Regions from separate parts of the Peptoniphilus grossensis genome, predicted to be linked through region 2. Evidence: riboswitches for the same ligand, from Rfam matches in the RefSeq annotation. Region 2 holds a riboswitch; the other holds the start of a gene.
The links. A riboswitch is a leader RNA that binds a small molecule or an ion and turns the genes downstream of it on or off. The one in region 2 is predicted to bind FMN.
Positions count from the first base shown of each region.

Region 1: another riboswitch for FMN. It lies ahead of BIV18_RS03885 (ECF transporter S component); the one in region 2 lies ahead of ribD (bifunctional diaminohydroxyphosphoribosylaminopyrimidine deaminase/5-amino-6-(5-phosphoribosylamino)uracil reductase RibD).

Region 1 is NZ_MJIH01000001.1:782,790-789,388, reverse strand. It holds gene BIV18_RS03900 (L-lactate dehydrogenase) at 1-841, opposite strand, end outside; tRNA gene BIV18_RS03895 (tRNA-Leu) at 1,098-1,181, shown strand; gene BIV18_RS03890 (L,D-transpeptidase family protein) at 1,394-2,824, shown strand; FMN riboswitch at 2,925-3,037, shown strand; gene BIV18_RS03885 (ECF transporter S component) at 3,090-3,695, shown strand; gene BIV18_RS03880 (pyridoxal-phosphate-dependent aminotransferase family protein) at 3,795-4,601, shown strand; gene BIV18_RS10930 (hypothetical protein) at 4,676-4,918, shown strand; gene murB (UDP-N-acetylmuramate dehydrogenase) at 5,091-5,984, shown strand; gene rapZ (RNase adapter RapZ) at 6,004-6,599, shown strand, end outside.
Region 2 is NZ_MJIH01000001.1:1,804,156-1,810,754, forward strand. It holds gene BIV18_RS08680 (HAD family hydrolase) at 1-576, opposite strand, end outside; gene ribH (6,7-dimethyl-8-ribityllumazine synthase) at 569-1,036, opposite strand; gene BIV18_RS08690 (bifunctional 3,4-dihydroxy-2-butanone-4-phosphate synthase/GTP cyclohydrolase II) at 1,069-2,274, opposite strand; gene BIV18_RS08695 (riboflavin synthase) at 2,291-2,935, opposite strand; gene ribD (bifunctional diaminohydroxyphosphoribosylaminopyrimidine deaminase/5-amino-6-(5-phosphoribosylamino)uracil reductase RibD) at 2,928-4,043, opposite strand; FMN riboswitch at 4,090-4,201, opposite strand; gene BIV18_RS08705 (guanylate kinase) at 4,256-4,792, opposite strand; gene pyrB (aspartate carbamoyltransferase) at 4,905-5,816, shown strand; gene BIV18_RS08715 (aspartate carbamoyltransferase regulatory subunit) at 5,813-6,244, shown strand; gene BIV18_RS08720 (dihydroorotate dehydrogenase electron transfer subunit) at 6,246-6,599, shown strand, end outside.

The DNA.
Region 1 (6,599 bases), 1.0 Mb from region 2:
GCTTTTCTTCGATTCCATCTTTTCCAATTTTTATTGGAGTTGAAATATAAAGATCTTTTAACCCATATTCACCACTTAGAAGACAAGAACCCTTTAGAACAATTTTCTCATCATTTGCTATTGCTTGGATAATGTTATTAACTGTATTTGCTATACCATATTGTGTTGAACCCTTTCCTGTAAAAATATCCCAACCACGACGGCGAGTTTCATCTTCAATTTCATCTCTATTGAAATTTTCAAAAAGTTCTGGATGTATTTCTTCGTACATATCAATAGTAAGGGAATCTATTTTTACTTGGGACCATGGGACAAACTGACTTTCACCATGTTCGCCTAAGACAGTTGCATTTATAGATTTTGGAGAGATGCCAAGTTTATTTGCAATTATAACTTCTAATCTTGCACTGTCAAGAGCAGTACCAGATCCAATTACTCTTTTTTCATCAAAACCGGAAACTTTATAAATTTCATAAGTAATAATATCGACGGGATTTGTAACAACTACAAAAATTCCTTTGAAACCTGCATTAACAATCCTCTTTGTAAAATTTGCAACTTCCCTTTTATTTCCCTCAAGTTCTTGAAGTCTGTCTTTTTCTGGAATTTTGCCAGTACATACTACGACAACATCCCTGTCTTTCATATCTTCATATTCTCCAGCTCTAAATTTCACATCCTTTGGGTAAAAAGGTCTTCCGTCATTAAGATCAATTGCTTGAGAAATGGCTTTTTCTTTTATTATATCATTTAAAATAACATCAGTTGCTATCCCTCTTAAAGCAGAAGTATAAGCAACAATTTCTCCAACAGATCCCGCTCCAATTATTCCTAGTTTCATCTTTTTCCTTCCTTATCAGTTCCTTTGGATTACAGATTTTAGATTTTTAAAAATCATACAAAATTTATCTAAATTTAAAAAAATCCATTTAATCTTAATAAATCCGCTTATCTTTTAATTTCATATTATAATACATTAAAAATAAAAATAAAATTAAAATTTATGTAAATTGTAAAAAGTTTATAAAATTTTTATAAAAAAGTATTGACAAAATTTTATTTGGTGCGTATAATATATTTTGTTGTTAAAACTTCATGCGGGAATGGCGGAATTGGCAGACGCGCTAGACTTAGGATCTAGTTCCAACGGAGTGGGGGTTCAAGTCCTCTTTCCCGCACCATCAATATCCACACAGTCTAACATTTTTAGTTGGACTGTTATTTTTTTGTCTTTATAGATTATTTTGTCGATAAAATCTTTTAAAATATTGAGAAAGTTGGCGAAAACATATAATTATAAATATTTACAATTCAATTACATTTATAACAATCTACTAAAATATCTTTTTTAAAATTTTCTATGGAGTATAATATAAAGGTAATGGGAGGAATCATGAGGAAGACATTTAAAATATTTTTTGCATTTATAATTATAATTTTAATTTTCATATATATTTCGGGATTGTATTTTTTTAGAGATAGATTTATGCCGAGAACTTACATCAATGGATACGATTTTGGACTTACGAAAATTTCTGAATTTGAGAAAAATTATAGCGAACTTTCTAAAAATTTTGTGTTAGATATTGTCGCAAAGGACAAGAAAAATAACGACAAAATCACAGCAGAAGAAATAAAATTTGAAGATAATATTGGCGGTGGATCTATAAAACAAACTCCGCTTTATTGGCCAGTGGCATCTTTAGTCGACAAAAAATATCAGTTGGACACAAATTTAAAATATGATGATGTGGCACTTACTGAAAGACTAAATAATTTAAATCCAGTTAAAAACGAATCAATTCATTCTAAAGATGCGAAAGTTGTTTTTGACAAGGGTGAATTTAAGGTAGAGAAAGAAGTTCATGGAGATTTCGTAAAGCAGGCTGAATTAAGAAGGGCAATAATATCTCATTTCGCAGACAAAAAAGAAAAGTTAAATCTTGAAAAAGAAAATCTTTATATAGAACCAAGCATTATAGCTGATAGCCAGTACATCAAAAATCAATTGGAATCCTATAAAAATCTTTTTACAAAGAAAATAATTTTTGACTTTGACGATAGGAAAGAGGAAGTTACGGGACAGAGTATTATAGCAATGTACTCAAAATCTGATGATGGAACACTTGTTATTGATGAAAACAAAGTTGCGAAATTTGTGGAAAATCTTGCAGCAAAGTACGACACTTTTAGAACTTCAAGAATTTTTAACACAACTGGCATTGGCAAGGTAAAAGTCGATGGGGGAATTTATGGTTGGTTGACAGATAGGCCAAAGACAAGAGCTGAAGTTATTGCGGCACTGAATAAAGATGAAGTTGTTACAATAAAACCAATTTATAGACAAGATGCAGTTTCAAGAACAGTAAACGATATAGGAAACACTTATATTGAAGTGGATCTTGCGAGACAAAAGTTATGGTATTACAACAAGGGCAATCTTGAGTTAGAAACTAATATAGTTTCGGGAAATCCAACTCTTGGAAATGGAACGCCAACGGGTACAGATAGAATTTGGTCTCGTGAAAGAGACAGATTTCTAACGGGAGAAAATTATCGTTCTAAGGTAAATTATTGGCTTCCAATAAATTGGTCTGGAATAGGACTTCACGATGCGACATGGAGATCAAACTTTGGAGGAAATATTTATTTATCTAGTGGATCTCATGGCTGTATAAATATTCCACCAGCAGTTATGAAAAATCTTTTTGACAAAACTTTTAATGGAATGCCAGTTATAGTTTATAATTCAGCAACGCAAAAAGTTCCTGATACAATAGCTACACAGGAAGGGACACAAACAAATCAAGGACAGGTACAATGACAATTATAAAAGTCAATTGATAATTAATATAGATTGAACATAAAATCCTTGCAAAAAATTTAACAAGTGTTATAATTAATTTAAGAAATAAATAATAATTTTAAATCTTCAGGGAAGGGTGCAAATCCCAACCGGCGGTAAAGTCCGCGAGCGAAAGCCGAATTGGTGAGATTCCAATACCGACAGTAGAGTCTGGATGAGAGAATGATTTAAACTTTCACACCCCGAAGGTTCGGGGTTTTTTTATGCCCCAACAGGAGGTAAAATGAATAAAGTAAACTCAAGCACAATGATAAGAACGAAAGACATGACAAAAATTGGAATGTTATCTGTAATTGGTTTTATATTAATGTATTTTCAATTGCCACTTACCTTTGTAGCACCACCATTTATGAAGCTAGATATATCAGATTTGCCAGTTCTCCTTGGTGCCTTTACTATGGGACCAGTTTTTGGAATAATAATTGCAGCATTGAAAAACATTCTTGCATTAATATTTAAGGGAACAATTACAGCGGGCGTTGGCGAACTATCAAACTTTATAGTTTCAGCAACTTTTGCTTTTGTATCAAGCTATATTTATAGAAAACATAAAACATATAATTGGGCAGTTGTCTCACTAACAGTAGGAGTTCTTTTTATGACAGTACTTGCCATGATGTCAAATTACTTTATAGTATTTCCACTTTATGGCAAGGTAATGCCAATGGAAGCTATAATAGCAATGGGTTCAGCCATAACATCGAAAATCACAGGACTTTTTACAATGATGATTTATTCTGTGCTACCTTTTAATTTAATTAAGGGATTTACAACATCAGCTGTGATGATGTTAGTTTATAAAAAAGTTAGCCCATTATTTAAAAACTAATTGGTTTTTAATAAAGTTTATGCAAGTTGTCTTTTGACAACTTGTTTTTTTGTCTTCATATAATATAATTTAATCAAAAGGAAAAGGAGAGGTATAAAAATGAAAATTTTATGTGCAGGTCCAACATCAATCGACGATGAAGTAATGGCATTAATGGGAAAATCTTTTACAAACCCAGACATCGATCCCGAGTATGAAAAAATACATAGGAGAGTGGAAAGAAAGATATCTAAACTTTTAAAGACGGAAGCAACTTCTTTTATAATGCTTGGAGAAGGCATGATTGGACTTGAAGCAGCTATATGCAACCTAGTGGAAGCAGGAGATAGAGTGCTTGTGCTAAACAATGGAGTTTTTGGAGCAGGTTTTGCCGATTTCGTAAAATTTTATGATGGTGTAGCACAAATTTATGAAGATGACTTTAGGCGTGGTTTTGATATAGAAAAATTAAAAAATTTTTTAGCAAAGGATCACGACTTTAAAGTTGCTACAATGGTGCATTGTGAAACTCCATCAGGGATAACAAATGATGTAAAGAGCATTTGCAACCTACTAAATTCCTACGGAATACTCACAGTTGTAGACACGGTATCAGGCATGGGTGGAGAAGATTTTGATTTTGACGATTATAAAGTGGACATAGCAATTGGCGGAAGTCAAAAATGTATATCAGCACCTACTGGGCTAACACTTGTAACAATATCTAAAGATGCAAAAAAGGTGATAGCAAATAGAAAAAAACCAGTGCCAAGCTACTACATGAATTTTTTAAACTATTATGATTATTCCGACGGGTTTGCCTTTCCCTATACAATGAATGAAAATCTAACTTATGCATTAGATCTTGCGCTTGATAAGCTCTTTGAAAGGGACTCTGTAGCGTTACACAAAAATACGCAGAAGTAACTAGAAAAATATTTGAAGATGCAGGTTTTGAACTTTATGCAAAGGATTCAAGAGCTAATACATTAACGGCAGTAATGGTGCCAGAAGGTTTTATAGCAGAAGACATATTAGAAGCATTGAGAAAAAGGGGAATACTAATATCAAAGGGAGCAGGAAATATCTTTGAAAAAGTTTTTAGAATAGGGCATATGGGAAATAATATCTCTTATGAAAATTTCTTGGAACTTTATGAAAAGCTAGATGAAGTGTTTAAAGAACTTGGCATTAAAACGAAAATTTCTTTGAAAAAAGAATTTGAAAAATTAATGGAAAAATAAAATTTTAATCTCTCTATTTAATTCAATAATTAGAAAGATTGTAGCAAAATCCATAGTTTATAAAAGAAAAGAAATATTATTTTGAGATAAATTTAAACTCCATGTTCCTTTAAGGTTTATTATTTATCTTCTTTAATGATATAATGAATTTAATAATACTTTGAGGTGTTTTATGGATTTTAATATAAATGAAGATTTGGGAGATTTTTTTTATGACGAGCCAATGCTAAATCATACATCCTTTTGTGTTGGTGGGCCTGCTAAGTTGTTGATAAAGCCAAAGGACGAGGATTCCCTGGTTGAAATTATAAAGGAAATTAAAAGAAATAATTATAAATTTTATATTCTTGGAAATTGCACAAATGTAATTGTAAAGGACAATGGATTTGATGGCATTATTATTAAACTTAAAAACAAGTTAAGGGATATAAAAAAAGTTGGAAATACAGAAATTTATGCAGGTGCTGGAGTGAGCCTAAAAAAAGTGAGTGAATTTGCAATGGAAAATTCTTTAACGGGTCTTGAATTTGCACATGGCATACCTGGTTCTCTAGGCGGTGGTGTTGTCATGAATGCTGGTGCCTACGATGGCGAGATGAAAAATGTGATTAAAAGCGTGAGACTTCTTGATGAAAATTTAAGGATTATTGAACTCTCAGGCGAAGACATGAATTTTTCTTATAGGCATTCTTTAGTACAAGAAAGGGATTTAATTGTTCTAGGAGCAACCTTTGCTCTTTCCCATGGCGACAAAGATGAGATAAAAGAAAAGTATGAGGAATTTGACAGAAGGCGTGCAGAGAAACAACCTCTCGACAAGCCTTCAGCGGGTTCAACTTTTAAGAGGCCAAAGGGATATTTTGCCGGGAAACTAATTGATGATTCTGGTCTCAGAGGATTTACTCACAATGGTGCAGGTATTAGTGAAAAACACTGTGGATTTGTTGTGAATAAAGACAATGCAAGTGCAAAAGATGTCCTTGAAACTATTGAAATTGTGCAAAAAGTTGTGCAGGATAAATTCGGCGTAAAGATGGAGCGAGAAGTTAAAATCATTGGTGATTGATTTGAATTTTGGTGATTAAATGGAACTTATAATTATTACTGGGATGAGTGGATCGGGCAAGTCCTATGCTCTAGATGTTTTTGAAGATTTGGGATATTATGCAATGGATAATCTAGCGCCAGCGCTACTTCCAAAATTTTGTGAAATGGCTCTAGATGCAAAGAACAAAAACTTTGATAAAGTTGCTGCTGTTGTCGATCTTAGAAGCGGGGAGTTTTTTAATTCTTTTTTCTCTGCCTGTGAAGATTTAAAGGGAATGAATGTAAAGACTAAGCTTTTATTCCTCTACGCAGACATGGAAACTATTATTGCAAGATATAAGGAACTTAGAAGACCTCATCCAATGAGTAGTTCCATTGTCCAAGGTTATAAATTTGAAGAAAAGACCCTTGAAAAAGTAAAAAAAGATGCCGATTTTGTAATTGATACAACGGGTCTTTCTACTAAAAATTTGAGAACACAACTTATGGCATTTATATCTTATGATGAAAAGGATAATTTTGCTATTGAAGTTTCTAGTTTTGGTTATAAAAGAGGAATTTTAAAAGATGCTGACATTGTTTTAGATGTTAGATTTTTGCCAAATCCTTTTTATGTCGAAGAACTAAAAAGTTT
Region 2 (6,599 bases):
CATGTCGTGATGTCTATCGCCGACAAATATTATTTTTTCTTTTATATAATGCCTTTCTTTTTTTAAAATTTCATCCTTTGGTATGAAGCCAAAAGTTTCTGCGGCAAAACATTTATTGAAATATTTTTTTATTCCATAAACTTTTAACGCTAAGTCAAGATAAGATTCACGACAGTTGGACAAAATGTATAGGTCATAATTTTTAGAAAGCTTGTCAAGAATTTTTATAGAATCATCATAAAGTTCTCCAATGCCATTTTTCATATTTTCATCCATTTTTCTGCCAACGTGTTGCATTACTTTTTCTTTTAAATTTTTGTCTGAACCCTTTGCGATGAGATCGTAGGCAAAATTTGGTTTTTCTCCTAAAAATTTTGAAACATTTTTTTCGTTTAAGTTAAAATCTTTTGCAAAGCCATATTCTCTTAAAATTTTAACACCAGATGTAAAGGCAGGATAATAAATTTTTATTGTATTGTGAAGGGTGCCGTCAAAGTCAAAAATTATGCTTTTAATATTTTTTAACCCCTCTTTTTCATTAAAATTAAAATCTTTTTGCTTGCTTAAATTATCCACGGATTTCACCTAGCAAGTTTGCCATTTCAATTGCAGCTGTTGCTGCATCAAAGCCCTTGTTGCCAGATTTTGAGCCAGCTCTTTCAATTGCTTGTTCGATATTTTCTGTTGTGATTACTCCAAAGATAATTGGTATACCAGTTTCAAGTGAGGATGATGCGACTCCCTTTGCAACTTCTGTTGAGACAAGCTCGTAATGAGTTGTAGCACCTCTTATAACTGCTCCTAGAGCAATTATTGCATCGTATTTTTTTGTAAGAGCGAGAGATTTTGCTGCAAGTGGAATTTCAAAACTTCCTGGAACCCAAATCACTTCTATTTCTTCGTCTTTTACACCATGTCTTTTTAGTCCATCGATACATCCATCTAATAATTTTGAAACTATAAATTCGTTAAATCTTGCCAAAACTATTGCGTATTTTTTCCCATCGGATTTTAAATTTGCACTGTAAATTTTCATATTTCCTCCAAATTATTATTTTAAATTAGATATTATTTACTAAATTCAGATAAGATGTGATTCATCTTTTCAGCTTTTGTTCTCAAATAAAATTCATCATGCTCAGTTGAATGAATTTCAATTGGAACTCTTTCTTTTATGATCATTCCAAATTCTTGTAGTGAATAAACTTTGTCGGGGTTATTTGTCAAAAGTCTAAGTTCTTTAACGCCAAGATCTTGTAAAATTTGTGCACCAGTGGAATAATCTCTTGCATCTTCAGGAAAACCAAGTGCCAAGTTTGCCTCAACTGTATCCATACCTTTATCTTGTAGGGCATAGGCTCTAATTTTGTTCACAAGTCCAATACCTCGACCCTCTTGACGCATATAGAGAAGAATTCCCCTTCCTTCTTCATCAATTTTTTTCATTGCAAGGTGAAGTTGATTTCCACAGTCACATCTTGATGAGCCAAAGCAATCTCCAGTTAGGCATTCTGAGTGAACTCTTGTAAGGACATCCATGCCATTGCCAATTTCGCCTTTAACTAGAGCGATGTGGTGTTCACCAGTAACTTTATCGATGTAAGCATGTGCTCTAAAGTCGCCAAATTTTGTTGGAAGTTTTGCTTCGGCAACTTTTTCTACGATTTTTTCATGTCTTTTTCTATAAAGTAAAAGTTCTTCTGTAGTTGTAATTTTCATGTTCAATTTCTCGGCGAGTTTAAATAAATCTTCACCTCGCATCATATGACCATCATCTTGCATAATTTCGCAACATAGTCCAACTTCTTTTAATCCAGCAATCTTTAAAAGGTCAACAGTTGCCTCAGTGTGTCCTCGTCTTACAAAAATACCATCTTTTTTTGCAACTAGAGGAAACATATGACCAGGTCTTCTAAAATCTTCTGGTTTTGCATCATCTTCTGTTAGTTTATAAGCAGTTAGGGCTCTTTCCCAAGCTGATATTCCAGTAGTTGTGTCCCTATGATCCACAGAAACTGTAAAGGCAGTTTCATGATTGTCAGTGTTGTCGGCAACCATTTGATTTAATTTAAATTTTTCGGCGTAGGTCTTTGACATAGGCATACAAATTAGTCCCTTTGCAAGAGAGGCCATTGTGTTTAGACTATCTCCAGTAGCAAATTCTGCAGCTTGAATCATGTCGCCCTCATTTTCTCTATCGGGTTCATCTGTTACGATAATTATTTCGCCTTTTTTTAAAGATTCGACAACTTCTTCGATTGTGTTAACTTTCATTTTTTCTCCTCTTAAATTAAAATCCATTTTCTATTAAAAAATTTTTGGTTATTTTGTTTTCGCTTTTTGTATTTATAAAATTGTAGACGTAGCGACCAATTATATCGGTTTCTATATTTATTTTTTCGCCAATTTTTCTGTCTATAAGATTTGTGCATTTTATTGTCGTTGGAATAATTGAAACTTCAAAATAATTTTCACCAACCTTGGAAACTGTTAGGCTAATGCCATCAAGGGCAATGGAACCCTTTTGGGCAATGTATTTAAAATTATCTGAAATAAATTTTATTCTATAGACAATTTCATTACCTCTTTTTAAAATATTTATGATTTCTCCAACTCCATCCACATGACCTTGTACTATGTGACCGTCAAGTCTTTTTGATGGACTAAGTGCACGCTCTAGGTTTAAACTTTTACCACTTTTTAAGTCTTTAAAAGTTGTGGAATTTATTGTCTCTACCATGACTTCTGCTTTGTAAAAATCACTTCCAAGTTCTGTTACAGTTAGACAGATGCCATTTGTTGCAATGGAGTCGCCTATTTTTGTGCCTTCCAAAACTTTTTGACAAGATATTTTTAGCGTAAATAGGTCATTTTCCTTTTTTACATCCTTAAGTTTTCCAACTTCTTCGATTATTCCCGTGAAAATTTTAATCACACCTTCCAGTAATAAGTATGTCATCAAATAATTTTTCGCATTTCATGTCCCTTATCTTTATCGCACCCTTTAAATTTTTAATTTCTAAATCGCCAATTGCAGGGATGCCCTTTGAACCGAGTAAAATTGGAGCCATGAAAATGTAAAATTTATCCACTAAATTATTTTTTAGCATTTCTGCTGCTAAAGTCCTTCCACCTTCAAGAAGGATGGAGGAAATGTTAAATTTCTTTAACCTTTCCATTAAGTCAGTTAAATCAACTTTATTATTTTTTTCTCTACAAATTAAGACTTCAACATTTTTCATTTTCTTTAGTTTTTCAAATTTTTCTCTATTAAAATTTTTTGTAGTTGCAATTATTGCAATAGAATCTAAATCACTTGACAGCACCTTTGCATCTAGGGGAATTCTAAGTTTTGAATCAGTAATAATTCTTATTGGATTTACCCTGTATTTTCCGTGGCGAACATTTAGTGTTGGATCGTCTACAAGAACTGTTTCAATGCCAACCATTATGGCGTCAAGTTTTCCACGAAGTTCGTGGGAATAGGACCTAGAAAATTCTGATGTAATCCATTTTGATTCACCCTTTTCAGTTGCAATTTTTCCATCGAGAGACATTCCAGATTTAAAAACAACAAAGGGCCTTTTCTTTTTTATATAAGTAAAAAATCTTTCATTTAAACTCATACATTCTTCAAGACATACGCCTTCTGTTATAGAAATTCCACTATCTTCTAAAAATTTTATTCCCTTGCCAGAAACCTTTTCAAAGGGATCTGGAGTTCCAATGACAACTCGCTGGATGCCTTCTTTCACAATTCTTTTTGCACATGGTGGAGTCTTTCCAAAGTGAGAGCAAGGCTCTAAATTAACATATAGAGTTGCACCTTTTATGTCTTCTCCGCGATTTTTTGCATCTTCTATTGCATTTACTTCAGCATGGTTTTCTCCAAACTTTAAATGTGCTCCTTCGCCAATTATCCTTTCATCTTTTACAATTACACAACCAACTAGGGGATTGGTTTTTGTATGACCAATGCCCAACTTTGCAAGTTCAATTGCACGTTGCATATAAAAGCTGTCGTTAAAATTTTCTATATACATATGATCTCCTACAAAAAAGAGCCCACGCAGGGCTCAAAAATTTAAAATTAATCTTCTTTCATCCAGACTATACTGTCGGTATTGGAATTGCACCAATTCAGCTTTCGCTCGCGGACTTTACCGCCGGTGAGGAATTTCGCCTCGCCCTGAAGAGTTTATTAACTTATGAATTTATAATATCACTATGGATACATTTGTCAAGGAAAAGAAAATCACTTTACTACACTATGGATTTTAATAATTTTCAAAACATCACTTAAAACTATATCCATATCTTCATCGCTGTCGATTATATAATCTGCATATTCATCTAAATTTTCTAAAACAGAAAGCCTTTTTTCTATAACACTTTCATCTTCGCATCTCTTAATCATTCTTTTTTTCAAAATTTCTTTGGAACATTTTAAATAAATTGAAATAACATTTTTAAATTCTTTTTTTATAGCGATGATTCCCTCTTTGTCTACAACAATTACACAATCATTTAAATCATTATTGTTTTTTTCTAGGTCTTCTTTTAATGTAGAATAAAAATTTCCAGCATAACAAGTTGAACCTATAAATAAATTTTTTTCTTCCATTTTTTTAAATTGAGATTTGTCAATGAAATTGTAATCTACTCCATTAATTTCCCCTGGTCGAGGAGTTCTCGTGGTATAAGTTATTATTTTATTTAAGCCTTTTTTTGTAAGGGCCTCTCTAAGAGTACTCTTGCCAGAGCCTGAATGTCCAAATATTAAGTAAATCATAGCTTCTCCTTTAAATTTTATTATTACAAGTATAACATATATGTCAAGACACTTTACAAATTATAATTTTTGAAGTAATATAAAAAAGATAAAATATTAGATGGAGGTCAAGATGAAACATTTAATAGAGCCACTAGATTTTACAACTGAAGAATACGAAGAAATTTTTAGTCTGGTTGATGACATTATCGCAAATCCTATTCATTATTCTCATTTTTGCGAAAATAAGTTATTGGCCAGTCTTTTTTTTGAGCCATCGACTAGAACTAGACTTTCCTTTGAGACTGCAATGTTAAGACTTGGAGGAGGAGTAATTGGATTTTCTGATGCAGGAGTTAGCTCATCAACAAAGGGCGAGACTCTCCTTGACACAATAAGAGTAGTAGAAAATTATGCTGACATATGTGCTATGAGACATCCTAAAGAAGGTGCTTCCCTTTTAGCATCAAAGGTAGTTACCAAAATGCCAATAATAAATGCCGGAGATGGAGGTCACTTTCATCCAACACAGACATTAGCAGACTTAATAACAATTAGACATTATAAAAAAACCTTTGACAATTTAACTGTGGGACTTTGTGGAGACTTAAAATTTGGAAGGACAATTCACTCACTTGTAAGAGCCTTAAATCGCTACGAAAATGTTAAATTTGTATTTATTTCTCCAGAAGAATTAAAGATGCCAGAGCCTTTTAAAAATTTTATAGAAAAAGAGAATTATTATGAAACTAGAGAACTTACAAGTGCAATTTCTAATTTAGATATTCTTTATATGTCAAGGGTGCAAAAAGAAAGGTTCGTTTCATCAGATGAATATGAAAGATTAAAGGATTACTATGTACTTACAGAAGAAAAATTAAAATCAGCAAAAGATGACATGATAATTCTTCATCCACTTCCAAGAGTAAATGAAATTGCACCTGAAGTGGACAAGGATCCTAGAGCAGTTTACTTTGAGCAGACAAAATTTGGAATGTATGGAAGAATGGCACTTATTATAAAACTTTTGGGGGATGCAAAATGATAAATGTTTCAAAAATAAAAAAGGGCATTGTCCTAGATCACATCGAAGCAGGACGTGCTCACGTACTTTACAAAGCTTTGGAGCTAGAAAAAGTTACTGATGCAGTTGTTCTGATGCAAAATATCTTTTCAACTTCCATGGGCAAAAAAGATTTAATAAAAATAGAAACAGATTACAATTTAGACTTCACAGTATTGGGACTCATTGCGCCTCACACTACTGTGAACTTCATAGAAGATGGCGAAAGAGTAAAAAAATTTCGCATGGAAATGCCTGAAGTTGTGGAAGGTGTTTTGAAATGCAAAAACCCAAGATGTATTTCAAATAGCGAAAGAGAATTGGCAGGACATAAATTTTATCTATACAATAGAAATAAAAAGGAATACAAGTGCGAATATTGTGATACAGTAACCCTTTATGGAGAGTAAAATGGCAAAAATTTTAGAAAATAGAAGTATATGCAAAGATTATTTTATACTTAGAACAGATTTAGATATTAAAGTTTATCCAGGACAATTTTTTATGATAAGAGCTTGGGATAATTACCCAACACTTTCCAGACCAATTTCTATCTACGATTTTACAGATGGAGTAGATTTTTTAATAGAAAAGAAGGGAATTGGCACAGAAATTCTTGAAAAACTAAAAGTTGGAGACGATATAAAACTCTACGGCCCCTTTGGGAACACTTTTTACACAAATGTCGATGAAGTTGCCTTAGTTGGAGGTGGCGTTGGAGTTGCTCCTTTTCATTATTTAATTAAAGAAATTCAAAAATTAAAA